Regions from separate parts of the Terrihabitans aquatilis genome, predicted to be linked through region 3. Evidence: riboswitches for the same ligand, from Rfam matches in the RefSeq annotation. Region 3 holds a riboswitch; each other region holds the start of a gene.
What was found. A riboswitch is a leader RNA that binds a small molecule or an ion and turns the genes downstream of it on or off. The one in region 3 is predicted to bind thiamine pyrophosphate.
Positions count from the first base shown of each region.

Region 1 (10,026 bases), 290 kb from region 3:
TCCGGGAACTGGGCTTGAAGTGAGGCCAGAGCCGGCCCCTCGCCCACCACGACCTTGGTGCCCGGCAGATCGAGCGACAGAAACGCCTCGATGTTCTTTTCCACCGCGACGCGCCCGACCGACAGGAAGATCGGCCGCGGGAGATCGAGCACGCTCGATTCGCGTGGACGGAACAGTTCCGAATCGACGCCCCGCGTCCAGGGCCGGAGCTTGGTGAACCCGCGCTCGGCAAGCTCGGCCCTCAGCGAGGCCGTGGCGACGAGCGTACCGCGCCCGGCATTGTGGAAGCGGCGCAGGAAGGCGTAACTCCAGCGCTCCGGCACCGGCAGCCGTGCGCGCAGATATTCCGGGAAACGGGTGTGGTAGCTGGTGGTGAAGCTCCACCCACGATTGAGGCAGGCGCGGCGTGCCGCCTGGCCCAGCGGGCCCTCGGTCGCGATGTGGAGATGATCTGGCGCGAACAGGGAGACATGACGGGCCACCGCGCCGGGCGGCGTGATGGCCAACCGGATCTCGGGATAGCTCGGCAGCGGAACGGTGCGGAACTCGTTGGGCGTAAGAACCTGGACCTCGTGGCCCATACGCCGGACCTCCGACGCGACACGGTCCAGTGTGCGCACAACGCCGTTCACCTGTGGATGCCAGGCGTCTGTGACGATCAGGATTCGCATCGCTCGGTGTGGCTGTTGTTCCCTCAGGCCGCGTCCAGGCTGACCGGGACGGGTGCCTCCCTCATCGCATCGTCCTGGATGAGGCGCAAGGAACGATTCCACTTGATGATCTCGAACGAGCCGTCGTCGCTCTCAGCGAGCGCGGTGCAGCTTTCCACCCAATCGCCGGTGTTGAGGTAGGTGATGCCGCCGATATCGCGCATGGCCGCGTGGTGGATATGGCCGCAGATGACGCCTTGCGCGCCGACCCGCGCGGCCTCTCCCGATAGCGCATCCTCGAATTCGGAGATGTAATTCACCGCGTTCTTGACCTTGAGCTTGGCCCAGGCCGAGAGCGACCAATAGGTGAGCCCGAGGCGGCGGCGGACGATGTTGATGTAGGTGTTGATGCCGAGCGCGGTGACATAGGCCCAATCGCCCAGAAGCGCGAGCCAGCGGGCGTGGCGCACCACCATGTCGAACATGTCGCCGTGGATGACGAGATATTTCTTGCCGTCCGCCGCCTCGTGGATGGCTGTCTCGGCGACTTCGATGCCGCCGAAATGCGAGCCGTAATAATTGCGCAGGAACTCGTCGTGATTGCCCGGAATGTAGACGAGCCGGGCGCCGTGACGCCCCTTGCGCAGCAGCTTCTGCACCACGTCGTTGTGGGCCTGTGGCCAATACCAGCTCTGTTTCAGCCGCCAGCCGTCCACGATGTCGCCCACGAGGTAGATCGTGTCGGCGTCGTGGTAGCGCATGAAATCGAGGAGAAGCTCGGCCTGACAACCCTTCGTTCCGAGGTGAACGTCGGAGATGAAGAGCGTTCGAAACCGGCGCGGCTGAGGGCGAGTCGATGTCATGGACACAGCAGAACCACTACCGTGTCACACCCCAATGACAGCGAACGCCATGGCCCCGATTTGGCTTAGCGGGGCGTCCACATGTTGTGGAAATGATGCACAGGCCCGTGGCCCTTGCCGACCTTCAGCGTATCGGAGGCCGCGATGGCACCCGAGATGAAGGCCTTCGCGCCCTGAACCGCCTCGCGGAGGGTCTGACCATTGGCGAGGCCGGCCGCAATGGCGGACGAGAGTGTGCAACCCGTGCCATGTGTGTTTTTGGTGGCGAAGCGCGGCGCGGCGTAGCGTTCGAGGCCGGTTGCGTCGAGCAGGATGTCGACGCTGTCGGGGCCATGGCCGTGGCCGCCCTTGAGCAACACCGCGCGGCAGCCGAGCCGCATCAATTTCTCGGCCTGGCGGACCATGCCGGCCTCGTCCTCGGCCGCGGGTTCATCGAGAAGGGCCGCCGCTTCGGGCATGTTGGGCGTGATGACGAGCGCCTTCGGCAGCAGAACCGAGCGCAAGGCCTCCACCGCTTCAGGCACCAACAGACGATCGCCGCTGGCAGCCACCATCACAGGATCGACGACGAGGTTTGCGGTCGCATCGTAACCGTCGAGCGATGCCGCCACCGTCTCGATGACGGAGGGCTGCGAGAGCATGCCGATCTTTACGGCCTTCACCTCGAGGTCGTCGAAGACGGAGGCGATCTGCTCGGCGATGAAGGTGCGCGGCACATCATGGATGGCGCGCACGCCCTGGGTGTTCTGGGCGACGAGCGCCGTGATGACCGACGCACCATAGACGCCGAAGGCTGCGAACGTCTTCAGATCGGCCTGAACGCCCGCCCCGCCCGTGGGATCGGTTCCGGCAATGGTGAGCGCAATCGATATGTCAGGAGATGTGTCGACCATCCCGCTTTCCTCCGCCGGCATGACCCGGATCAGGTTCGTGGGTTGGCTGGCCGCAAGGCCCCTTGCCTCTCAGCGCACCGGCGTGCGCACCCCAAGCAGATCGATGTCACATAGACGTCGCCGAGGGGCCGCGCAAGCGCCTCACACCGGCGGCGGATCGGCCTGACGGGCGCGGGCGCGCTGGATGCCGAGATGTCGCTCGTAAAGGATGACGATGATGCCGGAGGCGATGACGATGACGCCGCCGACGCCCGCGAAGATGTCAGGCCGGTCGCCGAACGCGAACCAACCGATGACGAGCGCCCAGATGAGCGTGGTGTATTCGAACGGCGCGATGACGGACGCTTCCGCGAAACGGTAGCACTGGGTGAGGAGGATCTGCCCCACCCCGCCGATCAGGCCCGCAGTAACGAGCGCGATCGCGTGGCGCGGCTCGGGAACGACCCAGCCGAACGGGATCGTCATCAGCGCGAAGAACGTCGAGAAGATGGTGAAATAGAACACCACCGTCCCCGTGCTCTCTGTCTGGACGAGGCGACGCACCTGGATCATCGCGCACGAGGTGAGGAAGGCACCCACCAGCGCGAACATGGCGCCGATCGAGGCCTCGCCGCCCGTCCCGGACACGATCTCCGCAAGCTTGCCGCCTCCTATGTGCGGCCACAGCATGACGGCGACGCCGGCCAGACCCACGAGAACCGAGAGCACGCGCACCGCACGCAACGGCTCATGCAGCACGATGGCGGCGAGGATGGTGGTGAAGATCGGCACCGCATAGGACAGCATGGTCGAATCCGGCAGCGGAAGACGCGCCAGGCCGTTGAACATGCAGAACATTGACGTCACCCCGATGCTGGCGCGTACGAAATGGCCGAACGGGCGCGGCGTGCGGAAGGCGCGCGGAATCTCGCCCACCCAGGCGAGCCAGAGCAGGATGGGCACCAGCGCGAACGCGCTGCGGGCGAAGACGATTTCGCCGGGTGGCACGGCATGGCCGACCCAGCGGACCAGGGCGGCCATCAGCGTGAAGCAGAAGGCGGCCGCGATCTTGTAGGTAATTCCCTTGAGCATGGTCCACGAACAGGGAGCGCGTGCGAGTCGCACATTGGGCAGGCGCCCCTTCTAACCCGTTCGGTCATTCGAACGACATGCAAAATCGGCAAACACACCCCAGCAGATCGCATGATGCGATTCCGAGGAACATTTTGACGGCATTGGCGTTTGCCAGCGCTGTTCCCGTCCAAGTTTCGCGTATCGGAGGTTCAAGGCCGCTCATGTCGGACGTCTATATGATCGAGATCGATGACCGGGCTCTCGGTCTCGTCGCCCGCGATCCCGTGTGCGGGACTTACCGTTTTCATGCCGCTTTGCCCGAGACGTTCGAACTCGACGGCAAGCTGTTCGACACGCCCGACGAGGCCCGTCGCGCCGCCCGCAAGATGCTGGGCATGAAGCCGCGCCACACCCTTCAGGAACTCGACTACGCCGCCTGACGGCGTGCAAATGCACAATATACCAACTCCCGCTTGCAGGCCGGAAGCACTGTGCTAGCCTTCCTCTCGCAAGAGCCATCAAGAGCTCTTCACGTAGGGGAAACACCATGAAAACGTACGCATTCGCCTCTCTGGCGACGCTTGCGCTCGTCCTCGCTCCCAGCCTCGCGCTGGCGCAGGAAGCCGAGCCGGACATGTCCCATGCCAAGAAGGTGGAGCAATATGCCCGCACCTTCCTGAAAAGCTGGGGCAATGATCCGAAGCTGCACGAGGCCATCAAGGCTTCCACCGCCAAATCGAAGGGGCTGGGCTATGACGACGTCCAGATTCAGGACAAGGAATGGCAGCTGGCCCGAACGAAGGGCAAGACGGACGAAAAGACGGCAGCAGCGGCCACCAAACTGACCGAGGATCTGGCTGGCCTCGACAAGAAAAGCGCGGCTGAGCACATGGCAGCCGGCGAAAAGACCATCTCGGAAATCCGCGGCAGCGCCACCTCGAAATTCCTGCAGGCCCAGCTCGAAAAAGCCCCCAAGGGCGCGGTGACGGAAATCTTCGTCATGGACGGCTGGGGCTGGAATGTCGGCCAGACCGGGGGCACTTCCGACTTCTACCAGGGCGATGAAGGCAAATGGCAGAAGACCTTTGCCGGCGGTGCCGACGGTGTGGAGGTGCTTCCCATCGTCGAGGAGGACGGGGTCAAGATATCGCAAGTATCCCTCCCCATCACAGAGGGTGACACCAATATCGGCGCCGTGACCATCGGCGTTGATGTCAGCAAGGTCGATTGATGCGAGAGCCGAGGCGGACCGTGTCCGTCTCGGTCAGCCGCCTTCGCGGTATATCTCCGTAAAACCTTCAGTCTTCGCGCCTTCCCCGAACTCGTCTAAGAAAGATTCGAACAACGGGTTCGCGGGTTTTGAGGCGTTGATAGACAAGCTTGAATTCATCTTGGCGCTGGCCCGCGAGGGTCATTTCGGGCGAGCCGCGGAATCCTGCGGCGTCACGCAGCCAACCCTTTCCGCCGGGCTGAAACAGCTCGAGGACGAACTGGGCGTGCGTCTGGTGGACCGGGGCTCGCGCTTTCAGGGCTTTACGGCTGAGGGTGAGCGCGTGCTCGACTGGGCCCGCCGTATCGTCGGCGACAGCCGCGCCATGCGCCAGGAGGTGGAGGCGCTGCGCAAGGGATTGTCCGGCCGCCTCCGCATCGCCACCATCCCCACGGCCTTGCCCATGCTGGCGGCGCTGACCACGCCCTTCCGGCAACGGCACCCCAACGTCACCTTCAACATCATCTCGCGCAGTTCGCTGTCGATCCTGACCCAGCTCGAAAATCTCGATGTGGACGCGGGCATCACCTATCTCGACAACGAGCCGCTTGGCCGCGTGAAAAGCGTACCGCTTTACCGCGAGGAATTCCGCCTGTTCACCTCGGTGGACAGCCCCGTGGGCCGCAAGGAACGGGTGACCTGGGCAGAGGCTGGACAGCTTCCGCTGTGCCTGATGTCGGCGGACATGCAGAACCGGCGGATCATCGACAACATGCTGCGCGAGGTCGGCGCGGATGCGGCGCCTTCGCTGGAGAGCGATTCATTGACCGCGCTCGTCGCCCATGTGCGGACTGGCCAATGGTCGAGCGTGATGCCGCGGAAATTCGCCGACATGTTCGATCTGCCGGCGAATGTGCGAGCCATTCCGCTGGTGGAGCCGGAGGTTTCCCACACGATCGGCCTCGTCGTGGTGGAACGCGATCCGCTGCCGCCCCTGCCTGCGGCGCTGTTTTCAGAGGCGCGGCTTCTTGCGCCTCTCCTGAACGCCCCGGCCAAGAACAAGTAAAAAAACCCGTCCGGAAGGACGGGCTTCGTTCATTGCGCGCCGATCAATCGCAGCGATGGCGGCGGCCGTCACGGCCGACATAGGTGTTGGTGCGACGATCATAGGTCTTGTAGCGCACATCGCAGGCGGTGTTCGCGATCGTCTGGCCAACGGCACGAGCCCCGCCGACGACGGCACGACCGGCCTTGTTGAACAGCGAACCCAGCGTCTCATCGCTGTGGCGGCCACCCCGGCGATAATTCCGGCAATCGCGATCGCGCGGATTGCGAGCGCAATAACGCTCCACCTGACGATGACGCTCGGCATTGCTTTGGCCGCGCTGCGCGTCGGCGGGAGAGCTCATCAGGAAAGTGGAACCGATCAGGGCGGCCGCCAAGGCCGTTGCCGATGCAATGCGCAACATTGTTTAATCCTCCAGCAAGTCTCGAAGCGGAACGAATCCGTGGAGGGAAACGCGTGAGGAAGGTTTCTGTTTCCTGGAAAATACCCTCGTGTTTTCACCCGCTCGAAGAATTGTTCTTAATAAGCTGAAGATAGCCTGTGCTTCGGCCGCATCAGATCGGGATCGGGCATGACCATGCTCCGGCGTTATTTTCCGAAGCAATATTTCATTCCCGTCGTGCTTCTGCTCGGGACCACTTTCGGGTGCCTGTTCGGCCTGCTGTACTCCATGACCGCCACACAGGATCAGATGGAGGCGGAGCGTGAGCGCCAATCCGTGAACAGCGCAACGGCGCGCGCTGTGGAAGTGGCAATCCGCGATCTTCAGGATTACGCGATCTGGGACGACGCCGTCCGCCATATCGCCATCGCCTTCGACCGCGAGTGGATCGACGACAACATCGCCGCTTATCTCGTGACGTTCCAGGAATACGAGCACCTGTTCGTCATCGACAATCTGTCCTCTCGCACGATCTATTCGTCCTCTACGAAATCCCCGACGGAACAGCCAACCGCGATTTCCGACGAACTCGGCCAAGGTGCCGTGCAGGGACTACGCAGCCTCAATATTGTGGGTGACGATCAGCTGCCGATCACCGGCGGCTTTTCCCGTCAGGGAGATCGCCTGTTCCTCTATTCCGCAGCCCACATCCTGCCGCTGACAAACAAGGTCGAACTGCTGCCGGGGCGCGATCTCTCGATCGTCATCGCGAAGGAATTGAGCCCCTCCTATCTGCAGATCTGGCGAAACCGCCAACAGACGAAGGCTCTGGCGCTCTCCTTTGCAACCCCCGCCGAGGACACACAATTTCAGCCGATCCGGGACCGGGACGGCAACATCCTCGCCTATCTGACGTGGCACGTGGAGAGCCCTGGCCGGGAATTGATGCGGAGGATATTGCCCGGTTTCGTCCTGATCGGCTTGATATCGCTGCTCGCGGCCTGGGCAATCCTGCAACGTGCGCGCATGGCGACCGAGGCCCTGCACCGCAGCAAGCAGAAGGCCCAATACCTCGCCAATCACGACAGCCTGACGGGGCTTCCAAACCGCCGCGAGCTGCTGGGCCGATTGCGCAGCATCTCCCCCGATCACCCGTTCCACCTGCTGTACATCGATCTCGACGGGTTCAAGGAAACCAATGATGTGTACGGCCACGCGACCGGCGATGAATTGCTACGCGAATCGGCCGTGCGTTTGTCCCGCGCTGTGGGGCCGGAGCATTTGATCGTGCGTGCCGGCGGGGATGAGCTGGCAGTGCTGATCCTGGAAATCGAAGGCAAGGCCGTCGAAAAGATCGCCGACCGTATCCTTCGCGAGTTCGACGCGCCGTTTCGTGTAAGCGGTTACAACATCGCAGTCGGTGCCAGCATCGGGATCGCCGGCAATTATGAGCCGATCGACGAGGAGGAGATCATCCGCCGCGCCGATCTCGCCATGTATGCTGCGAAGACCAACGGCAAGAACGGCTGGTGCCATTACGACCCGGAGATGAACCGGGAAATCGAGCTACGGCGCGAGATCGAAGGCTCGCTGCGACTTGCCATCGACAATGACGCGATCGACGTGGTTTTTCAGCCGATCGTCGACGCCCGCACCGGCAAGATCGTCAACGTGGAGGCGCTCGCGCGCTGGACCGACCCCGTTCTCGGCGCCATTCCTCCGGACAAGTTCATCCCCGTCGCGGAGCAGAGCGGACTGATCACGCGGCTGGGGCGCAACGTGCTGATCAAGGCCTGCCGTGCCGCACGGGATTGGGATGTCGACCTGTCGGTCAATCTGTCGCCGGCCCAGTTCTGGGACCGGGGGCTCGGCAGCCGCGTCCAAGCCATACTGGAGGCGGAGGGCTTCCCCGCCCATCGGCTCGAACTCGAAATCACCGAACGCTATTTATTGCGCCGCCCCGATGATGCCGAGCGGATTCTGCAATCCCTCCGGTCGATCGGCGTGCGGATCGCGCTCGACGATTTCGGCTGCGGCTTTGCGAGCATCGGCTATCTGCAGCGATTGTCACTCGACGCCATCAAGATCGACCGTTCCTTCGTGGAAAAGGTGGCGACCGACGTGGAAGCCGCCGATCTGGCGCGGGCCATCGTGGCGCTCGGCCTCGCGCTCAAGCTCTCCGTGACGGCAGAAGGCGTGGAAACCGAGGATCAAGCGCGGGTGATGAAATTGTTCGGCTGCACCCACATTCAGGGATGGCTGCACGGCCGCCCGGTACCGGCATCCGTCATGCAGAGCTTGCTGGACGGGTCTCGCATGCGGCAGGCCGCCGGATAGGATAACCGGGCCGCGCGCAGCTGCAATCGACAACACGCAGGATCTCGTCGGCGACGATCCGCTTCACGACGTCACGCGAATAACGCTCAGCCGCATGGGCGCGGGCCTCATGGGCCATCCTCTCCGCCTCGGAGGGATCCTGGACAAGGCGATGGATGGCATCCGCCATATCCTGTGCGCGTTCTGCAAGGACGTAATGCTCGCCGGGCACGAGATCGAGCCCTTCCACCGCCTGAGCGGTCGCAACCACGATCAGCCCGGCTTCGATCGCCTCCAGGATCTTGATGCGGGTGCCGCCGCCCTGCCGCAAAGGCACGACGGCAAAATCGGCTTGCGCCAGGAGAGGCGCCATATCCGGTGGATCGGCGCTGATCGAAACGCGGTGGCTCGCCAGACGCCGCACCTTCGATGACGGCGACCGCCCGGCGATCACAATGGAGGCCTCCGGGTTCAGACGCAGGAGACACGGCAATATTTCGTCAGCCAATTCGCGCGCGGCAAGGACGTTCGGCCGGTAGCTGAGATGGCCCGCGAAAAGGAGCCGAGGCTGCCATGAGGCGCGATGCGGTGATGATTTGGCAATGACGCCCTCCGGCGTCGCATTCGGCACCACGCGTACGGCGCGATGCGGCACGAATTGGAGAAGACGCGCGCGATCAATTTCCGAACACACCCAAAGCGCGTCCGCCATTTCGCCGGCGCGGAGCTCTGCCTCCTGCAACGCAGACTCGACGGAGGCCATCTGACGCTTCCGGAAGGGGCGGTGCCAGGGGATGCTTGCCGCAAGCTGGCGTGCGAGCCCGGACTCGACATTGTGCATGTCCACCACCACCCGGCAGCCATAGTCCGCCAATACCGGGAAGATCTGCTGAAACGCAGCGCCCTCCACGATGACAAGATCTGGCGCCCGATCGGCGAGGATTCCCGCGAAGCGGGCCTTCTCTCCCGGCTCCAGCTGGAAAATTCCATTGCGCCAATATGCCTTGGCCGGTCGTTTCCCGATGAAGCCGGCAGCCCCCTCTGATAAAGATTCGGCGCCCCCATAGAGGCTGACGCGTTGCGTCTCTCCAAGCTCTGCCAACACATCGGTATGCAAGGAATTGCGCAGATCGGCGCCTGACTTTCGCGAAGACAGCGGATCGGCGATTACGATGAGAGTGCGGATCTGAATGGGACACGCCGAAGAGCTGGGGAACAAGATGATACCGAAGATCATCCATCAAACGTGGAAGACACGGAAGGTTCCCGAAGAATTTCATGAATTTTGCCAGACTTGGACAGCCCACAACCCAGAGTATACATATCTATTCTGGACAGATCGGGACCTGATCGACTTCGTGGGTGAATTCTACCCGCATCATCTCGCGACGTTCTGCAGCTATCCCCAAGGTGTTCAGCGCGCAGACGCCGCCCGCTACATGCTCCTCCACCATTTCGGCGGCATTTACGCGGACATAGATACCGAGTGCCGACAAGCACTTGACCCGCTGATGGATGATGATCGGATCATTCTGTGCGAGGAGCCCGAAGCCCATCGTTTCGCAGGAACGGATCGTGGCCTGCCGAATCTTC
Region 1 covers NZ_JBOCUO010000001.1:688,056-698,081, forward strand. Annotated here, with positions in the region: gene ACQ6S1_RS03455 (glycosyltransferase family 4 protein) at 1-671, opposite strand, end outside; gene ACQ6S1_RS03460 (UDP-2,3-diacylglucosamine diphosphatase) at 695-1,513, opposite strand; gene thiD (bifunctional hydroxymethylpyrimidine kinase/phosphomethylpyrimidine kinase) at 1,579-2,406, opposite strand; TPP riboswitch at 2,396-2,510, opposite strand; gene ACQ6S1_RS03470 (DMT family transporter) at 2,548-3,477, opposite strand; gene ACQ6S1_RS03475 (hypothetical protein) at 3,681-3,899, shown strand; gene ACQ6S1_RS03480 (hypothetical protein) at 4,007-4,690, shown strand; gene ACQ6S1_RS03485 (LysR family transcriptional regulator) at 4,827-5,735, shown strand; gene ACQ6S1_RS03490 (BA14K family protein) at 5,779-6,138, opposite strand; gene ACQ6S1_RS03495 (putative bifunctional diguanylate cyclase/phosphodiesterase) at 6,307-8,454, shown strand; gene ACQ6S1_RS03500 (glycosyltransferase family 4 protein) at 8,405-9,550, opposite strand; gene ACQ6S1_RS15400 (glycosyltransferase) at 9,654-10,026, shown strand, end outside.
Region 1: another riboswitch for thiamine pyrophosphate. It lies ahead of thiD (bifunctional hydroxymethylpyrimidine kinase/phosphomethylpyrimidine kinase); the one in region 3 lies ahead of thiO (glycine oxidase ThiO).

Region 2 (10,026 bases), 740 kb from region 3:
TTCTTTGCGAGGCGGAATCCGGCGTGTGGACGGCGAAGCCGGGAGAGGCCCCGTCCTTCCGGGTGAGCGAAGCTGGCCTTGTGGCGCTCCGCCGCCTCGGCTTCGATGGCGATGGGGACGAGGGGAATTACCGGCAACGAATCGAGGCCGACCGGACCCCGGATTTCGAGGCGCTGGCCGATCTGATGCTGAAGGCGCTTCGCGACGGCTACGGGGCCTCGCTGAACTCGGAGGTGGAGATCAACGCCCCCTTCGCCGCCGGGGAATATCGGCCCGCGCGCGAGTGCTTGCTGGGCTGACGGCGATCAGCCGCCGGCGCGGTAATCTTCGACGGCCACCTCTTCCAGCCAGTCGGCGGCGCTGCCGTCTTGCGCTTCCTGGATGGCGATGTGCGTCATGGCGCTGTCGGCACTGGCGCCGTGCCAGTGCTTTTCTCCCGGCGGAAACCACACCACGTCTCCGGGCTGGATTTCCTCGACCGGGCCGCCTTCGCGCTGCGCCCAGCCGGTGCCTTCGGTGACGATGATAGTCTGGCCGAGCGGGTGGGTGTGCCAGAAGGTGCGGGCGCCGGGCTCGAAACGGACGTTGGCGGCGCGCACGCGGGCCGGCTGCGGCGCTTCGACCAAATTTTCGACGCGGACCTTGCCGGTGAAGTAATCGGCCGGGCCGGGATTGGCCGGGCGGGTGCCGTTGCGGGTGATGTCCATGACGATCTCCGATGTGTCGTCGCCATCATGTAGGCGAGGCCGGCGTGTGAACCAGCCTCGCCGAACGTTCAGCCCAGAGCAGTGTTGCTTTCCTTCACCGCGTCTTCCGCCACATAGACCTGGCCGCCGAGGGAGAGGAATTTCTCGCTCATGGCGTCCATGCCTTCCTGTTTTTCGTTCAACGTAGCGGCGTAGTCCCTCACATCCTGCGTGATCTTCATCGAGCAGAATTTCGGGCCGCACATGGAGCAGAAATGCGCGACCTTGTGCGCTTCCTTCGGCAAGGTCTCGTCGTGGAATTCGCGCGCGGTGTCCGGGTCGAGGCCGATGTTGAACTGGTCTTCCCAGCGGAAATCGAACCGGGCCTTCGACAAGGCGTCGTCGCGGAGCTGCGCGGCGGGGTGGCCCTTGGCGAGATCGGCGGCGTGGGCGGCGATCTTGTAGGTGATGACGCCTGTCTTCACGTCGGCCTTGTTGGGCAGGCCGAGATGCTCCTTCGGCGTGACGTAGCAGAGCATGGCGCAGCCGAACCAGCCGATCATGGCCGCGCCGATGCCAGACGTGATGTGATCGTAGCCCGGTGCGATGTCGGTGGTGAGCGGACCGAGCGTGTAGAACGGGGCTTCGCCGCATTCCTTCAGCTGCTTGTCCATGTTGATCTTGATCTTGTGCATCGGCACGTGGCCGGGGCCCTCGATCATGACCTGGCAGCCCTTCTGCCACGCGATCTGCGTGAGCTCGCCGAGCGTCTCCAGCTCCGCGAACTGGGCGCGGTCGTTGGCGTCGTAAATGGAGCCGGGGCGCAGGCCATCGCCCAGCGAGAACGAGACGTCGTATTTGCGCATGAGATCGCAGATCTCGTCGAAGCGCTCATACAGGAAGCTCTCGTGGTGATGGGCGAGGCACCATTTGGCCATGATGGAGCCGCCGCGCGAGACGATGCCCGTCATGCGGCTGGCCGTCAGCGGCACGTAGGGCAGGCGCACGCCGGCGTGGATGGTGAAGTAATCGACGCCCTGTTCGCACTGCTCGATGAGGGTGTCCTTGTAGACCTCCCAATCGAGCTTGACCGGATCGCCGCCGACCTTTTCCAGCGCCTGGTAGATCGGCACCGTGCCGATCGGCACCGGCGAATTGCGGATGATCCAGTCGCGCGTGTTGTGGATGTTGCGGCCGGTGGAGAGATCCATCACCGTGTCCGCGCCCCAGCGGATGGCCCAGACGAGCTTCTCCACTTCCTCGGCCACCGAGGAGGAGACGGCGGAATTGCCGATGTTCGCGTTGATCTTCACCAGGAAATTGCGGCCGATGATCATCGGCTCCAGTTCCGGATGGTTGATGTTGGAGGGGATGATGGCGCGGCCGCGGGCGATCTCGTCGCGCACGAATTCCGGCGTGATGTGGGCGGGCAACGCGGCGCCGAAGCTCTCGCCGTCCGACAAGGCCGCATCGGCGCGCTCGAGAGCCTGCTGGCGACCGAGGTTCTCGCGCTCGGCGACGTAGATCATCTCCCTCGTGATGATGCCGGCGCGGGCGAATTCGAACTGCGTGACCGGCGCGTCGCCTTCGCCGCGCAGGGGCTGGTGCTGGAGCGGGAAGGCGCGGGCGAGGTGGCTCTCGCCGACATTGCCGTTGTCCTCCGGCTTGATGAGACGCCCGTCATAGGCCGCGATGCCGCCGCGCTGGCGCACCCAGTCCGTGCGGGTGCGGGGCAGGCCCTTTTCAAGATCGATCTGCACGGCAGGGTCGGTGTAGGGGCCGGACGTGTCGTAGACGCGGACCGCCGGCTCGGCCGGATCGGTCAGCGTGATCTCGCGCACCGGCACCCGCAGATCGGGCGCACGCGTGCTCTCCATGTAGACCTTGCGCGAGGCGGGCAGCGGGCCGGTGGTGATTTCGGCGGACGAAAAATCCGCGGGAAGGATGGGCTTGTTCACAGAGGATCTCCTCGCCTGTTGGAGATCCGGAATGAGCGAGGAGGAGCAGCGCAGACGCCACGGAATGGTGGCGTTGACCCGTCCCTTCGCCGGCATGACCCGGATCAGGTTCAAAGGGTCACCGCGCTGCCGGAACGGCCGTCGGTATCTCAGCCCCTTGTCGGGACCCCCCTCGGTTTTTTGCGAGGCGGAGGGTGGGACAGTTTAGAGCGTTCGTCAACTGGCGGTGCCCGACATGGGCATCCGCTCCTTTGCGGGGGACGTTGATACGCACGGTGCCATGGGGCGGTGCGGAAGCTTTCCCAGGGGCTGAGCGCGAAGCGCGATGCGCTGGACGCGCAGAAAAAGGTCGCGTTCTCCACCGATGTGGACGGGGGAACGAGCGGGCGGCGGATGCTGGAACCCGCCGCCCAGGTCGTCACTCGATCTTGGCGCCCGATTGCTTGACGATGGGCGCCCATTTGGCGAGCTCGGTCTTGACGTGCTTGGCCAGTTCTTCCGGGGTCGAGGTCACGACCGTGGCACTGAATTCGGCGAGCCGGGCCTTTGTTCTCTCGTCGCTGATGGCCTTGTTGGCGGCGGCATTGAGCCTGGCCACGACCTCCGGCGGCGTGCCGGCCGGGGCGAACAGGGCGTTCCACGTATAGGTCTCGTAGCCGGGCAGGGCCTCGGCCATGGCCGGCATGTCCGGGAAGACCGGTGCGCGATCCTTGGTGGTGACCGCGAGGCCCTTGAGCTTGCCCGTCTTGATGTGCTCGGTGGAGGAGGGGAGATTGTCGAAGATGATCGGGATCTGCCCCGCCAGCACGTCGATCAGCGCCGGGCCCGAGCCCTTGTAGGGCACGTGGACGACATCCACCCCGGCCATTGCCTTGAAGAGCTCGCCCGACAGATGCAGCGGCGTGCCGTTGCCCGAGGAGGCGTAGCTGTATTTGCCGGGGTCCTTCTTCAGAAGCTCGATCAATTCCTGAACGGTGTTGGCCGGCACCGAGGGGCTGACCGCCATCACGTTCGGCACTGTGACGAGCAGCGAGACGGGCGCGAAATCCTTCTCCGGATCGTACGGGATCTTGGTGTAGATCAAGGGGTTGAGGGCATGGGTGGCGACCGTGCCCATGAGGATGGTGTATCCGTCCGGATCGGACTTGGCGACGGCCGCCGAGCCGAGATTGCCGCCCGCGCCGCCGCGATTGTCGACGACGACGCTCTGGCCGAGTTCCTCGCCCATGCGCTGGGCGACGAGACGGCCGACGAGGTCGGTCGAGCCGCCGGCGGCAAAGGGGATGATGAGGGTGATGGGACGGGTGGGAAATTCCTGCGCCGCCGCCGGTGCGACGTACGCGGCCAGGGCGGTGAGACAGGCAAGAGCGGGCGCGAGCAGGCGCATGGGCAGTTTCCTCCGGAATGGCGACGTTGTGTTTGTTATGTCGCTCTGGTTGCATTGTGCCGAAGCCGGAGGGCTAAGCAAGTCAAAGAGTTAGGCAGCTTGCCCCCGGAGCGGCCAAATAATATAACGTTCGAGATGTGGTCGGAGGCAGAGGCTGGCCGATGGCCGACGGGGCTTTCATCGCTCCGGATCGCGCCAATATAAGCAGCGCTGGCGATGCCCCGCCGCGCCGTCCAGATTTACATCCGGCGAGCCCTCGATCGGCCCCGCCATCCGGAGTTTTCGATGTCCGACAAGATCCCCGTCACCGTCCTCACCGGCTATCTGGGCGCGGGCAAGACCACGCTGCTGAATCGCATCCTGACCGAGCAGCACGGCAAGCGCTACGCCGTCATCGTCAACGAATTCGGCGAGATCGGCATCGACAACGAACTCGTTGTGGGCGCGGACGAAGAAGTGTTCGAGATGAACAATGGCTGCATCTGCTGCACGGTGCGGGGCGATCTGATCCGCATCATCGAAGGGCTGATGAAGCGGCGCGGCAAGTTCGACGCGATCATCGTGGAAACCACGGGGCTGGCCGATCCGGCACCCGTGGCGCAGACCTTCTTCATCGACCAGGAGGTGCAGGAACAGGCGCGCCTCGACGCGGTGGTGACGGTGGCCGACGCGAAATGGCTGCTGGACCGGTTGAAGGACGCGCCCGAGGCCAAGAACCAGATCGCCTTTGCCGACGTGATCCTGCTGAACAAGACCGACCTCGTGGACGAAGCGGGGCTTCAGGAGGTGGAAGCCCGCATCCGGGGGCTGAACCCCTATGCGCGCGTGATCCGCACCGTGAAATCCAACGTGCCCCTGAACGAGGTGCTGGACCGAGGCGCGTTCGACCTGCAGCGCGTGCTGGAGATCGAGCCGGCCTTCCTCGAGGACGAGGGGCATCATCACCACCACGACCATCACGAGCACGGCCCCGATTGCGGCTGCGGGCATGACCATGACCACCATGACCACGGACACGACCATGCTCATGACCACGGGCATTCGCATGGCGGGCTGAAGCATTACCACGACGAGCACATGCAATCGGTGGCGTTCAGCATTCCGGGCGATGTCGATCCCGACAAATTCCTGCCCTGGGTGCAGGATCTGGCGCAGCGCGAGGGGCAGAATTTCCTGCGCTGGAAGGGCATCCTTGCCTTCAAGAACGAGCCGCGCCGCTTCGTCTTCCAGGGCGTGCACATGATTCTGGACGGTGACCTGCAGCGCGAATGGAAGCCCGACGAGACGCGGCAGTCCAAGCTGGTGTTCATCGGCCGCGATCTCGACACCGAGCGGCTGCGCGAGGGCTTCGAGGCCTGCGCGGCCTGAGGGGTTCTCCCTCTTCCATCGCGTGCGACGAGGGGCTAAATGGCCCCTATGTCTGCTGCCGATAGCCTTTCCAGCTTCATCGTTCCCGTCGCCGCCGAGGCGCATGTCAGTGCCGTGGGGTTCCTCGGCGACACGGCCGCCTTCGCGCTCGGCGACGGCACGATCGTCCTTGCCCGCGACGGGGTTGAAAACCGGGTGCCGGCGCACCCCGACGGCGCGGTGCTGGTGGCCGCCTTCGACGGGCGGGCGATCTATACCGGCGGGGATGATGGCCGGCTGGTGCGCACCGATGCCGACGGCACGATGGAAGAGATCGCCGATACCGGCGGGCAATGGATCGACGCGCTGGCCCTGGGCCCCGACAACGCGGTCGCATGGTCGGCCGGGCGCAAGGTGCGGGTGCGCGACGGCAAGGGCGCGGTGTTCGGCCTGGAGCTCACATCCACCGCGCGCGGCCTGACCTTTGCCGCCAAGGGTTTCCAGCTCATCATCGCGCGTTATGACGGGGCGAGCCTGTGGTTCCCGCGGTCCAACGCGCCATTGAAGGACCTGACCTGGAAAGGCTCGCACATCGGCATCACGGCGTCGGCCGACGGGCGTTTCGTGGTGTCGACCATGCAGGAGAACGCGCTGCACGGCTGGCGGCTGGCCGACGGCGCGCATATGCGCATGTCCGGCTATCCGGCGAAGACGCGCTCGGTGTCGTGGTCGCCGGATGGCAAATGGCTGGCGACGAGCGGCGCGGATGCGGCGATCGTCTGGCCGTTCGTCACCAAGGACGGGCCGATGGGCAAGCCGCCTCTGGAACTGGCAGTGCGGCAGTCACGCGTGGAGCAGGTGGCGTTCCACCCTCGCGCGCCGGTGCTGGCGGTGGGTTATCTCGACGGTTGCATTTTGCTGGCGAAGATGGACGACGACGCCCAGGAATTGCTGGTGCGCCCCGCGCTGGACGGCGGGCCGGTTACGGCGCTGGGGTGGGACCGGATGGGGACGCGGCTGGCATTCGGCACGCGCGATGGCGCGGCCGGTGTGTTGCCCCTGCCGAAATTAACCTGATCAGGCGAGCGCCCGGGCCAGCGCTTCGCCCAGCGCGTCGGGGCTGAACGGCTTCTGCACCACGGGACGCCCCTCGTGCGGTGCGTCGATGTCCATATCGCCATAGCCCGAGACGAAGATGAACGGGATGCCGCGTTTCGCCAGAAGGTCGGCGACGGGGAAGACGCGCGCGCCGGCCAGATTGACGTCGAGCAACGCTGCATCGAAATTGCCCTGCTCGGCGGCTTCCACCGCTGCGGCGAGCCGCGTCGCGGGGCCGATCACGGTGCAGCCGAAATCTTCCAGAATGTCCGTGACGAGCATGGAGACAAGCATTTCGTCTTCCACGACGAGGATGCGCCGTCCGGAAAGGTCCACCTCGCTCAATGGTGCGTCCTGTACTATCTGGGGTTGTGTCGCCTGCATCGCGTCTTCGGCGCTCCCGGCCGGTCAAGGTTGCCGGAAGCGCCAATCTTACTGATTCCGGTTCTAAGGAAGTGCCACCGAAATCATGTGTTTTTTAAGGTTTCAGTGAACAAGCACGTTTCGGAACTGCCAGGGATCGCTCTCGTCGATGTCCTCCGGGAACAGGCCGGGGCGGCCCTCCAGCGGGGTCCAGTCGGTGTAATAGCCCTTCATTGGCCCGAGATAGGGGCGCTGGATTTCGAGGCAGCGGCGGAAATCCATCTCGTCGGCCTCGACGATGCCCTCGTTCGGGTTTTCCAGCGCCCAGACCATGCCGGCCAGAACCGACGAGGTGACCTGAAGGCCGGTCGCGCTCTGATAGGGCGCGAGCGTGCGTGTTTCCTCGAGCGAGAGCTGCGAGCCGAACCAATAGGCGTTCTTCGAATGGCCGTAGAGCAGGACGCCGAGTTCGTCGATGCCGTCGACAAGCTCGTCCTCGTCAAGGACGTGCAGCTTGTCCTGCTGCTTGCCGGCGCGGCCCCAGACCTCATGCCACGACAGGATGGCGTCGTCGCACGGGTGATAGGCGTAATGGCAGGTGGGCCGGTAGGTGACCTCGCCGTCCTCCTTCACCGTGAAATAATCGGCGATGGAGATCGCTTCATTGTGGGTGACGAGGAAGCCGAGTTGCTCGCCGAGCGTCGGGCACCATGTGCGCACGCGCGTGTCGGCGCCGGCCTGCATAAGATAGATGCCGGGGGCCGAGGGGTCGTCATGGCTGCGGGCGGTGTCGGGCTTCCATTTCTCATGCGTGCCCCAGCCGAGTTCGGAGGGCTGAAGACCTTCCGAGATGAAGCCCTCGACCGACCAGGTGTTGAGGAAGACGTTGAAGGGCTTGGGATCCTTCGTGCGCTGGGTGTCGCGCTCGGCGATGTGAATGCCCTTGACGCCGATCTGGCGCATCAAGGCGGCCCATTCCTCGCGCGTGGTCGGGTCCGGCGCGTTGAGGTTCATGTCGCGGGCGATGTTGAGCGCGGCTTCCTTGACGAAGAAGGAGACCATGCCCGGATTCGCGCCGCAGCAGGACACCGCGGTGGTGCCGCCCGGATTGCGCCGTTTGGCGTCGAGCGTGATGTTGCGGAGCGCATAGTTCGAGCGCTCGCCGGGGCCCTTGGTGTCGTCGAAATAGAAGCCGAGCCAAGGCTCGTTGACGGTGTCGATGTAGAGCACGCCGAGCTCGCGGCACAGCTCCATGATGTCGACCGAGCCGGTATCGACCGAGAGGTTGACGCAGAAGCCCTGGCCCTCGCCCTTGGTGAGGAGAGGCGTCAGAAGCTCGCGGTAGTTTTCACGCGTGACGTATTCCTGGATGAGCGGAATGCCGCGCTCGTCGAGGATGTGCTTGTTGAGGTCGCTCGGGTCGATGACCGACAGGCGATCCTTGTCGAAGGTGAAATGACGCTCGATCAACGGCAGGGTACCGCGCCCGATCGACCCGAAGCCGATCATCACAACAGGTCCAGAAATGTGTCCGTAAACCGGCCAATCCACCATTCTTTCCACTCCATATCTGAGAACGCACGCGATTATACCCGCCCGGCATGACGCCGGGCGGACATGAGGTCAACCCTTTCGAGGAAGGTTAAGCGGCTTCGCGGATGTCGGCGGGCCACAGGGCCGGAGCGACGACGGGAGCCGCAATACCCGTCGGGTTCACGAGGCCGGCCGCGCCGTCGAGGCTTCCGGCGCGCAGCTCGCACGCCAGAAAGCGGTGGCGCTCATAGGGGCCGGGCATCCAAAGACGGTCGGTGAGGGCGGCGCTGAAGCCGAACCGCTCGTAATAGGGCGCATCGCCCACGAGCAGCACCGAACCATGGCCCAGCGCTTCAGCGCGACCAAGCGCCTCACGCATCAGCCGGCCGCCGAGTCCGCAGGATTGCCGGCTTGCCGAGATGGCAAGCGGGCCGAGCAGAAGGGCTGCGCGGCGCGGACCGGCACTGACGTTCCACAGGCGGACCGTGCCGACCATCTCGCCATCCTCTTCCGCGACGAGGGCAAGGCCCTCGGCCGGAAGACGGCCCTCGCGCAGGCGTTCCGACGTCTTGCGGAAGCGGCCTTCGCCGAACGCCGCGTGGAGCAGGGCTTCGCGGGCGGGGATGTCGAAAATGGTCTCGTGGCGAATGATGGTCATGGCCGGGCTCCTCCCACATCATGGGGTTAGCGCAGCCCTCGCACCCGCTGTGCGGGCCGTCCGGAACTGGGGGTTTCAAAGAGAACGATGGCGTCCGCCGGAGGGTTCCGGCGGGGCCGATCAGATGACGATGGTCTCGAGCGGCGGGAAGCCGTTGAAGCCGGCCGCCGAATAGGTCGTCGTGTAGGCGCCGGTGGCCTCGATCATGACGAGGTCGCCGATCTCCAGGCTGACGGGCAGGAGGTAGGGCTCCTTTTCGTACAGCACGTCCGCCGAATCGCAGGTCGGGCCGGCGAGCACGCAGGGCACCATGTCCGCGCCCTCATGGCGGGTGCGGATGGGATAGCGGATCGCCTCGTCCATGGTCTCGGCCAGGCCGCCGAACTTGCCGATGTCGAGATAGACCCAGCGGGTCTCGTCCTCGGCGTCCGACTTCTTCGAGATCAGCACCACTTCGGCCTGGATCATGCCGGCATTGCCGACCATGCCGCGGCCCGGCTCGATGATGGTCTCGGGCAGACGGTTGCCGAAGTGCTTGCGCAGCGCCTCGAAGATGGCCGAGCCGTAGCTCTGCACGCCCGGGATCTCCTTGAGATAACGGGTGGGGAAGCCGCCGCCGAGATTGACCATCGACAGGTGGATGCCGCGCTCGGCGCACTCACGGAAGATCGTGGCCGCAGAGGAGAGGGCGCCGTCCCACATGGCCGGATCGCGCTGCTGCGAGCCGACGTGGAAGGACACGCCATGCGCGGTGAGGCCGAGGCGATGGGCGTGCTCCAGCACGTCGACCGCCATTTCCGGCACGCAGCCGAACTTGCGCGACAGCGGCCATTCCGCGCCCGCGCCATCGCACAGGATACGGCAGAACACACGGGCGCCCGGAGCGGCGCGGGAGATCTTCTCGACCTCTTCGCGGCAATCGACGGCGAACAGCTCGACGCCCAGGCGGAAGGCTTCCGCGACGTCACGCTCTTTCTTGATGGTGTTGCCGAAGGA
Region 2 covers NZ_JBOCUO010000001.1:1,144,025-1,154,050, reverse strand. Annotated here, with positions in the region: gene ACQ6S1_RS05930 (TY-Chap domain-containing protein) at 1-299, shown strand, start outside; gene ACQ6S1_RS05925 ((R)-mandelonitrile lyase) at 306-707, opposite strand; gene thiC (phosphomethylpyrimidine synthase ThiC) at 776-2,632, opposite strand; TPP riboswitch at 2,709-2,827, opposite strand; gene ACQ6S1_RS05915 (Bug family tripartite tricarboxylate transporter substrate binding protein) at 3,063-4,031, opposite strand; gene ACQ6S1_RS05910 (CobW family GTP-binding protein) at 4,317-5,399, shown strand; gene ACQ6S1_RS05905 (WD40 repeat domain-containing protein) at 5,448-6,455, shown strand; gene ACQ6S1_RS05900 (response regulator) at 6,456-6,812, opposite strand; gene ACQ6S1_RS05895 (homospermidine synthase) at 6,963-8,393, opposite strand; gene ACQ6S1_RS05890 (GNAT family N-acetyltransferase) at 8,482-9,030, opposite strand; gene ACQ6S1_RS05885 (type III PLP-dependent enzyme) at 9,151-10,026, opposite strand, start outside.
Region 2: another riboswitch for thiamine pyrophosphate. It lies ahead of thiC (phosphomethylpyrimidine synthase ThiC); the one in region 3 lies ahead of thiO (glycine oxidase ThiO).

Region 3 (10,026 bases):
GAAACGCCCAGTGCGGGCCCATAGCCCGGCTTGCTGTCGCTCGGAAATATCGGGCTGAAGGTGACATAATCAGCGCCAGCCTCTCGCGCGGCTCCAATATCCAAAAGCGAGTGCGCGGAAACGCCTATCCAAGCCTTCGCGCCAAGAAGATCGCGCGCTGCAGCAACGTCTTTCGCATGTTGAAGGTGCACGCCATCGGCGCCTACCTCACCGGCAAGGTCCGCATCTCGGCTGACGGAAAACGGTGATCGATGAGCACGCGATATCTCGCGGAAGTGAAATGCTAATTCGCGACGCTCGTCCGCGTCCATATCCTTGTCGCGCAGGAGGAACCACCCCCCTGCCCCGGCGACCTTGCTCACGACCTCCTCGAATGCCGATCGAACCTGACTGCGATCCGATATCACGAGGAGGCGCGGCAGAATCACGAACCGACGAGGCCGAGCTGAGGGCTGGATGGTTCTGCGCGGTTTCGGCGAGGAATACGTCCTGCGAGGTAGGCCAGCCGGCCGGCATCGACCGCGCGGCCCATGGCTGCGGCCATTCTCACGGGATCCGCGGCTTTGGACACGGCGGTGTTAAGAAGCACGGCCGCCGCACCGAGCTCCATCGCGATGACCGCGTCGGATGCCGTGCCAATTCCCGCGTCAACGACGACCGGAACCGGCGACCGCCGACAGATCAGCTCGATATTCGCCGGATTGGCCACTCCCATGCCTGATCCGATCAAGGACCCCATGGGCATCACCGCCGAAGCGCCAGCATCCGCCAGACGCTGACATATCACGGGGTCATCGTTGCAATAAGGAAGCACGACGAAGCCCTGCGAGACGAGCTCTTCGGTTGCTTTCATCAATTCCTGGACATCCGGATACAGCGTCTCGCGATCGCCGATGATCTCAAGCTTGATCCAGTTGGTGCCCAAGGCTTCACGCGCAAGCTCGGCCGTCAGGATCGCGTCGCGGGCGGTCTCGCAGCCGGCGGTATTGGGCAAAAATTTGTAGTTCGACAGCAGCTTCACCGTGTCGAAGTTTTGGCCGGCCAGGGACACTCGGCGGATCGACATGGTCACCATTTCGCATCGGCTGGCTTCCACGCTGTCGAGCAGGATTTTCTGGTTCGGGTATCCAGCCGTGCCAAGCCAGAGGCGCGAGCGGAAGGTCTCTCCGGCAACCTCGAAGGGATCGTTGAAAAGCTCTGTGTTCATCGTCTCAACCTCCTGGCAGCGCGTGAACGATTTCCACGCTGTCGCCTTTGGAGAAAACCTTGCGTGGCCATTCGGATCTCGGCACCATCCTGCCGTTCACAGCCACTGCTATTCCACGCCGTGTATGACCGTCTTCCAACTCGGCTTTAAGAAGTTCATCGACATTGCGGGCATCGCATTCACGCGGCTGACCGTTGATCATGAGTTCCATCGATCACGCCTCTCCCGTGTTTTGGATGCCATCGCGCATGAACCGCGCAAAAGTGAAGCCTTTTTCGGGACCGGTCATTCGGCCCTCGGTTACGAGATCAGCCAGTGCACGAGCGGTGATGGGCGCAAGCAGAATCCCGTTCCGATGATGGCCCGTTGCTACAACAAGACCATCGACACCGACCTCGCCTAAAATTGGCGCGTCGTCGAGAGATGTTGGCCGAAATCCCGTCCAGATCTCGTCGATTGCGAGTTCCTCGATTGACGGCAGTGCCTGGCGAGCTGCTTCCAAAAGCGCAAACACACCGCCGGCCGTATTGCTGGTGTCGAAACCACGTTCCTCGACCGTCGCACCGACAATAAGACGGCCATCTCCTTTTGGGGCCATATGGATTTGCTCAGTCCAGACAATATGGCTCAGAGCGGGAACGCGCGGATCCATGCGCAAGGAGAGAGACTGGCCTCGCAAGGGTCGGACATGAAGGTGCAGGTCAGGCACCAATTGGGGGGACCAGGCACCCGCAGCGAGAACCACGGTCGACGCCGCATGCTCGCCTTGATCTGTCGCGACGCCCGTAACCTTGCGTCCGTTTCGCTGCAGCGAAATCACCGGAGCATTCTCGAACAGGACACCACCCGCGTTCACGAATGCTTTTTCGAGCGCTGCGGAGACACGGCGAGCGTCCACCTGATGGTCCTGCGCACAGAAGATAGCACCGGAAACATTTGGTCTCAGACCGGGCTCGCGTTCACGAGCCGCGCTGCCAGACAGCCATTCGGTGCTCAAACCAAGGCGTGTCTGCAATTGATGACGAAACCGCAGGCGTTCGACCTCATCGCGTGACAACGCCACGACCATCGTGCCTTCGGACTTGTAGTCCACCGAAATCTCGGTCTCGGCTTCAAGCTCTGCTGCGAACTGGGGCCACAATTGCTGACTGGCCAGCGTCAGCGGCAGGAGGTCGTCCTCGCCGGGCTCCACTTCCGCGGTTGCGGCCAGCATGCCCGTCGCGGCACGCGTCGCGCCTGATCCGACACGCTCCTTTTCGAAAACGGCTACTGAGAGACCACGCTTCAAAAGATCGCGGCCGATGGCCAAGCCGATGATACCGCCGCCAACGATCGCGACGTCGAACCGACTCGCGGCTCTTGCTTCGTTCATATCGATTACAATGTTCATATTCGCGCTCCCTTCGCTGGCATGACCCAGATCAGGTTCGTCGGGTTTAATCTCAGCCGCGTTGGCGGCACCCCAGGCGTGAGCACGAAATAATCCCGCAGCCGCAGGCTTGCAAGTTCCGACGATATCCGGAGAGGCCTATCCGAGTGGCTGCCCGGTGCGAGCCGATTGCCACAATCGAATTTGCTTTCGCCATTGCGAAACCTCGCTGATGCCTTTCAGGGGGTCATAACCTGCCCGCTCCATCTGTCTGGCGTAGAGCTCGATCAACGAGCCCGGCAGATAGGCCGGAAGCACAGGTTTTGCGACGTCACTCAAAGCCTCCTTGGCTGACTGGAGATGATTGTGAGCGAGGGCGCACATTTCCGAGAAGGCAGCCCGAATAGAATCGTCGGTCTTACGAGCAAAAATCAGATTTCGGTCGACACCGTGGCGAGCCATCACATCGGCGGGCAAGAAAAGCTGCTGTCGCGACGCATGGAGCGGAAGGCTTCGCAACAATCCGACGATGGAATAGGCGACCCCCGCGTGCCCGGCGGCGTCTGCCGCGCCGGAATCCTGACCATCCGCCAATATGATGGAGGCCAGCTGGAAGAGTGCCGATGATGTATCTCCGGCGTAACCCTCCAAGTCGACGATTGTGGGCATCGGATCGTTATAAACGTCGAAAACGCGCGCTTCGATGAGGCGGACGAGGGCTTCTCTAGGAAGCCGATAGGTGCCGATGGCAGCAAGAAGTGAGTTCGCCACAGGATGCGAGGCAGCTTCGACCTCGCGCGCTCCCTCTATGACCTCGCGCCACCAAGTCAGGCGAATTTCGCCAGGAACGGGTTCGCTGATCACATCGCGAACCCGCGAGACCTCAGCATTGAAGGCATAGAGCGCGAAAAGCGCCGGCCTTTTCGCCTCCGGGGCGAACAGAGTTGCAAAAAACCGATCGGGATCCGACTCCCTCACCAGGGACTGGCAGAACGCCGTCTGGTCCATCACTGCGCTTCTTCCACCGCGATCAACGCGGCGGAGACTTTCCTCTGATCGCTCATCAAGACATTATAGGTCCGTGCAGCAGGACCTGTCGGCATGACATCGACGCGAATGCCGATATCACGCAAATGATCTCGGACGTCGCGCGGGAGAGGCACATGGCTCGGTCCCGTGCCGATCAGAAAGATCTCGATGCCGTCAGCCTCGTTTACGACCCTCGCAAAGTCGTCGGGCACGAGGGTGGACGCATCAAGCGGCGGCCACGCCCATATGCCGCTTGGGAGACAAAGAATCGATCCGCGGTGAGACATCTCCGCGAACCGAAAGCCGCCATTGCCATAGGCATCGAGTGGCGCGAGTGATGGGAAATGCCCTCTTTCCAGGTGCGATGTCATCCGTTCACGATTTGGCGGGCACGGGCGCAGCTTTTGCGGCCGGAGCCTCTGTTTGCCGCAGCCCGAGATACATCAGTGAAGGCGACGAGATAAAGATCGCCGAATAGGTGCAGATAACCACACCAACCAGCATCACCTGTGCAAAGCCCTGGATCGCATCTCCGCCAAACATGACAAGCGCCAGAAGCGACAGGAACGTCGTCGTACCTGTCATCACCGTTCTCGACATGGTCGAATTGATAGACAGGTTCAGCAGTTCACTGTCAGGCATCGTCTTGTAACGGCGCAGCAATTCACGCGTTCGATCGAACACGACCACTGTTTCGTTGAGCGAGTATCCGACGATCGTCAGAATTGCAGCGATCGAAGTCATATTGAACTCGATCTCGGTGACGACAAAAAATCCGACGGTCAGCACAATATCGTGCAACGTTCCGATGATCGCACCGAGAGCAAGGTTTCGCTCGAAGCGAAACCACAGGTAAACCAGGACTGCGACCACGGACAGGACGACACCCACTGTTCCGGCCTGAACGAGTTCGCCTGAAACACGGGGACCCACCGCCTCTACGCGGCGAAACTCGTAGGCGTCCTGGAAGGCATTGCGTGCTTCCTGGACGACGTTGCTCTGAGCATCCTCACCTCCGTCCTGGATCGGGAAGCGAAGAGACAGGCCCCCCTCTCCTCCAAATTCCTGGACCTCGACTTCGCCAAAGCCCAGCGCATTGGCTTTCTCACGTACCTCGGACGCGTGTGCCTCGCCGGATTTCGCCTGAAGCTCGAACAGCGTACCGCCACGAAAATCGATGCCGAAATTCAGACCGTGAACATAGAACAGAGCGATGATCGCGATCGACATCACGGCGGACAGCGGAAAACTGATCCGCCGCCATCTCATGAAATCGAACTGAGTGCCCTCGGGCCAGAGTCTCAAAAGACGCACGAACAAGCCCTCTTCAGAACGGAATCGTCTTGGCCCGCGTCCAGCGGTACCAGAGAGCGATCATCATACGCGTCATCGTCACGGCCGTGATCACCGTAGTGACGATGCCCAGGAGGAAGACCACGGCGAAGCCCTTTACCGGTCCGGAGCCCAGAAGGAACAAGATGGCCGCGGCAATGCCCATGGTCGAGTTGGAGTCCACAATCGTTGCGAAGGCTCTTTCAAAGCCCGCCTGAATCGCGCTCACGACAGAGCGCCCAGCACGGAATTCTTCCCGAATGCGCTCATAGATCAGCACGTTCGAGTCCACGGCGGTGCCGATAGTCAGCACGATGCCTGCGATACCCGGCAGCGTGAGTGTGGCGCCGATCAACGACATCAGGCCGAAGATCAGTCCGACGTGGATAAGAAGCGCGATGTTCGCAATGAGGCCGAATATTCCATAGGTCGCGAACATGAACAGCACGACGAAGATCGCGGCATAGATCGTGGCCTTCGTGCCGGCATCGATCGAGTCCTGGCCAAGGCCTGGCCCCACCGTACGCTCCTCGACGACCGTCAAGGGTGCCGGGAGAGCACCCGCTCTCAGCAGAATTGCGAGATTATTCGCGCTTTCGACTGAGAAACTACCCGAAATCTGGCCTGAACCGCCCGTGATCGGCTCATTGATGCGGGGCGCCGAAATGACCTTGTTGTCCAGCACGATCGCGAACGGGCGGCCGACATTGGCTTGCGTCACGCCCGCAAAACGACGCGCGCCGTTTGCATTGAACCGGAACGAGACGATCGGTTCATTCGTCCGCTGATCAAATCCCGGCTGAGCATCAATCAGATCCTCGCCGGAAACCAAAATCTGGCGGTAGACGAGATAACGCTCGTCAGGGTTTTCGACGCCTTGAAGAACCTCCGACTCCGCAGGCGGCCGCGTCTGCTCGGCCTGCTGGACCGGCATCGACACATCCACCATCCGGAAGCTTAACTGGGCTGTCGTACCGATCAGCTCTTTCAGACGCTGAGGATCCTGCAACCCTGGAACTTGCACGAGGATGCGGTCCACGCCCTGGCGTTGAATGCTAGGTTCCGTCGTTCCCAATTCGTCCACGCGTCGCCGAACGATCTCGATGGATTGATCTACCGCCGACCGAATTCGGGCATCCGTGCCCTCCGCCGTCAGCGTCAGGTTCAAGACGCCCTCGGGCGTGCTTGCCACGTCGAGATCGACAGCACCCGTGTTGCCGAACATCGCTGAAGAGACGGGATTTGCGAGCTGCCGCAGCCGAGTGACCACCTTCTGAGTGTCACCGGCTTCCCTCAGACGAACCTGTACGGAATTACCGGTGATGTTCAGGCCCGTGTAGCCGATGCGCTCATCTCTCAGGGCTGCCCGCGTCTGATCGCGCAGCGATTCAAGGCGGGCGGCTCGCAGAGCGTTGGCGTCCACCTCAAGAAGGAGATGCGACCCGCCCTGAAGGTCGAGACCGAGCACGATCGTGCGTGACGGCAGCCAGGATGGAATGCGCGACCGCATATCCTGCGGCAGCAGGTTCGGAACGACGAGAAGAAGACCGATCCCGACGAGGAGAAGCGTCAGGATGGTCTTCGTACGCGAATAATGGAGCATGGATTGTCAGAGGCTCACGCTTCGGCGCCGACTGGTTCGCCCTTGGCGCGAACTTCGGTTACGGCGCCACGGGAGACCCGAACCCGCACATTTTCCGCGATCTGGACCTCGACCTCGGCCTCATCGATCGTCTTGGTGATCTTGCCGATCAGGCCGCCGGAGGTGACGATCGTGTCGCCGCGGCGAAGATTGCTGGTCAATTCCCTATGGGTCTTGAGCCGCTTCTGCTGAGGACGGATGACGAGGAAGTACATGATCACGAAGATCAGCAGGAACGGTACAAGGGAGACGAAAATATTCTCTCCCCCGCCGGCGGCGGCGCCCTGGGCGAAAGCGGGGGTGATGAACATCGGTAACTCCATCTCAGTAGTGCCATTGCCTTATAAGCGGCCGGACTATAGCGGCGCGCGAATGGAAAGCAACGGCGCCCTCATGGACACACGCAGGGGTGAAGGGTATGCGCACGTCATGACCAATTTATCTGATATCGATCCCGCGCTTCTGGAGCGAATTGCCCTCGCTCTGGAACGCCTTTCACCGCCGGCTCCCCCCGCAACCGACCTTGCGGCTGCAGACGCTTTTGTCTGGCATTCGGCCAGCGAGCGATTGGTGCCTGTGCCGCGCGTCAACCGCGTAGATATCGTTCTTCTTCAAGGCATTGATCGCGCGCGCGACATTCTGCTGAACAACACCCGGCAATTTGCGATGGGATTTTCGGCCAACAACACCCTGCTTTGGGGTGCGCGGGGCATGGGCAAATCGTCGCTCGTGAAAGCGGTTCACGCCTCGGTCAACGCTGAACAGATCGCGAAGAGTGGTCCCTCGCTCAAGCTCGTGGAAATTCACCGTGAGGACATCGAAACTCTGCCCGACCTGATGGGGCGGCTGCGTCAGGAGCCCTATCGATTCCTGCTCTTTTGCGACGATCTCTCCTTCGACACCGACGATTCTTCCTACAAGGCGCTCAAGGCTGTCCTGGACGGTGGAATCGAAGGCCGGCCCGATAATGTCGTTCTCTACGCGACATCGAATCGTCGTCACCTCATGCCTCGCGATATGATCGATAACGAGCGGGCAACGGCGATCAATCCAGGCGAGGCCGTCGAGGAGAAAGTCTCGCTGTCCGACCGGTTTGGCCTTTGGCTCGGTTTCCATCCCTGCAACCAGGATGATTACCTGGCCATGCTTCAGGGATATGCCAAAGCGCTCGACCTGGACATTTCCGCAGACGATTTGCGGGCCCAAGGGCTCGAATGGGCAATGACACGCGGTTCTCGTTCTGGCCGCACCGCTTGGCAGTTCATCCAAGACCTTGCGGGGCGGTTGTCCTTGGAAAAGAACGGCTCGGCCTGAAATGCATCAGGCCCGCCGAACGGATCGGCGGGCCTGCTCAGACGAATTTATCTGCGTGGTGCCTAGCCTGCCGGCAGGTGCTTCATCGGATCCACGGGCGTCGCGCCGCGGCGAACTTCGAAGTGCAATTGCGGTGCCGAGACGTTTCCGCTCTTGCCAGATTTCGCGATGATCTGGCCGCGACGCACCACGTCGCCGCGCTTCACCATGATCTCACTGGCATGAGCATAGGCCGTGACCCACTCACCCTGATGGCGGATCAGGACGAGATTGCCAAATCCCTTTAGCTCATTGCCTGCATAGGCGACAACGCCGCCCTCCGAGGCTTTGATTGGCGTGCCTTCCGGCACGGACAAATTGATGCCGTCATTGGTGCTGCCATTGGGCTTCGATCCAAATCCCGAAATGACGCGTCCCCGCACCGGCCAGCGGAAATCGGCGCCGTTGACCGAAGCCAGGCTGGTGCCGCGTTCGGCTGCGTCCTCATCTTTGGCGGCAGGCTTGGGCTCTGCGCTGGCGACAACAGGCTGCAACTTTGGCTTCGGTTCGACAGCGGCCATCTGAGCAGGAGCCGGTTCCGTCACAGGCTGAACTTCTGCCGCGCGAACAGGTTGAGCAATTGGTGTTGCGAGTGGCTTTTCCGGCGCGCCAAGTGTCGGTGCGGAATTTGCCGCAATTGCGCGAGGTGCCGTTCTGGTATCAGCCCCTCCCGGGATCGTCACGCTCTCGCCAATCCGCAATTGATGGTCGAGCCCGTATCCGTTTGCCGACGCAAGCTGACCAACGGGGACGTTGTATTGCCGGGCCAACGAGAAAAGCGTTTCGCCCGATGCCACGGTATGGCTTCCGCCCGCCGAGGATGTCCGCGTTGAACGAGAGGACGTGCTCAGAGCCGGCGCGGCCGCCATCGATGGGCGGGTCGGAGGCGGAGACATCGTGCGCTCCGCCGCAGCCTGATTGGTGCCGGCCGGGATGACGATACGTTGGCCGGGAGAAAGAGTTGCGCCCTGGGGCAATTGGTTTGCCGACAGAATCTTGCTGGCCGGGACGCCATAGCGCTGGCCGAGTGAATACGGCGTGTCGCCATACTCCACAACGATGGTGCGACGTCCGCCGGCAGGCCCGCTGTGATCCGACGACGAATGGGCAGACGAGGACGAACCGTAATTCGATTGCGAATAGGACGGCGACTGCTGGTAAGCCGGATAGGACGGTGCAGCCGGCGCATAGGCAGGAGCGCCGCCGGAATAACCGCCGGGAGGCGGAAGCGGCTCGGAGGTTACCGACGAGGTCGGCGCTCGCGAAAATGGCGCGGCACCACTCGATACCGACCCGGTCATCGCGGGACCGCCTTCACCACCGCCATTCCCGTTAAAGGGATTGGCGAACGGATCATACGCGAACCGATCGGAGCTGCATGCCGAGGCCGAAACCGCGACAACTCCAAGAACCGCAAACCGGACGCCAAACCGGGACCACGAACAAGCCGAGGAAGTCATCGCGCCACTCACACACTACGAAAAACTACGTGCGAGTATTAAGCGCCGTTGGGGTAAACAAGCCGTTGCGATCCCTAAAATTCGCCACACCTTTTTAGGCGGCGTTCACCACATATCGAGAGCGACGCGCGCTTCATCCGACATTCGGCTCTGATCCCACGGCGGATCGAAAGTCATTGTTACTCGAACGGCGTTGACGCCCGGGACCGAGCTAACGGCATTCTCGACCCAGCCGGGCATCTCAGCCGCGACCGGGCAGCCTGGCGCGGTCAGCGTCATGTCAATCGCCACGTCGCGCTCATCGCTGATGTCGATTTTATAGACGAGTCCCAATTCATAGATGTCGACCGGGATCTCGGGATCATAGACGGTTTTCAACGCGCCGACGATCTGTTCCGCCATCTGCTCCAGTTCCTCCGGCGGGATCGCGGAAGTCGGATGTGGGCTGACGGCATTAGGAAGAGTCGGACTGTCGTTCATATCGGATCTCTAGGCGAACAGGGCCTGCGCCTTTTCCAGCGCTTCCACCAATGTATCGATTTCGGCTTTCGTGTTGTAGAGGCCGAAACTCGCACGGCATGTGGAGGTCACACCATAGCGGTTAAGCAGCGGTTGTGCGCAATGCGTCCCCGCA
Region 3 covers NZ_JBOCUO010000001.1:402,403-412,428, reverse strand. Annotated here, with positions in the region: gene ACQ6S1_RS02115 (thiamine phosphate synthase) at 1-407, opposite strand, end outside; gene ACQ6S1_RS02110 (thiazole synthase) at 425-1,207, opposite strand; gene thiS (sulfur carrier protein ThiS) at 1,212-1,418, opposite strand; gene thiO (glycine oxidase ThiO) at 1,422-2,579, opposite strand; TPP riboswitch at 2,588-2,682, opposite strand; gene ACQ6S1_RS02095 (phytoene/squalene synthase family protein) at 2,736-3,584, opposite strand; gene ACQ6S1_RS02090 (Mth938-like domain-containing protein) at 3,584-3,976, opposite strand; gene secF (protein translocase subunit SecF) at 3,981-4,919, opposite strand; gene secD (protein translocase subunit SecD) at 4,933-6,540, opposite strand; gene yajC (preprotein translocase subunit YajC) at 6,555-6,890, opposite strand; gene ACQ6S1_RS02070 (ATP-binding protein) at 7,009-7,893, shown strand; gene ACQ6S1_RS02065 (peptidoglycan DD-metalloendopeptidase family protein) at 7,956-9,233, opposite strand; gene ACQ6S1_RS02060 (SUF system Fe-S cluster assembly protein) at 9,498-9,872, opposite strand; gene ACQ6S1_RS02055 (cysteine desulfurase) at 9,882-10,026, opposite strand, start outside.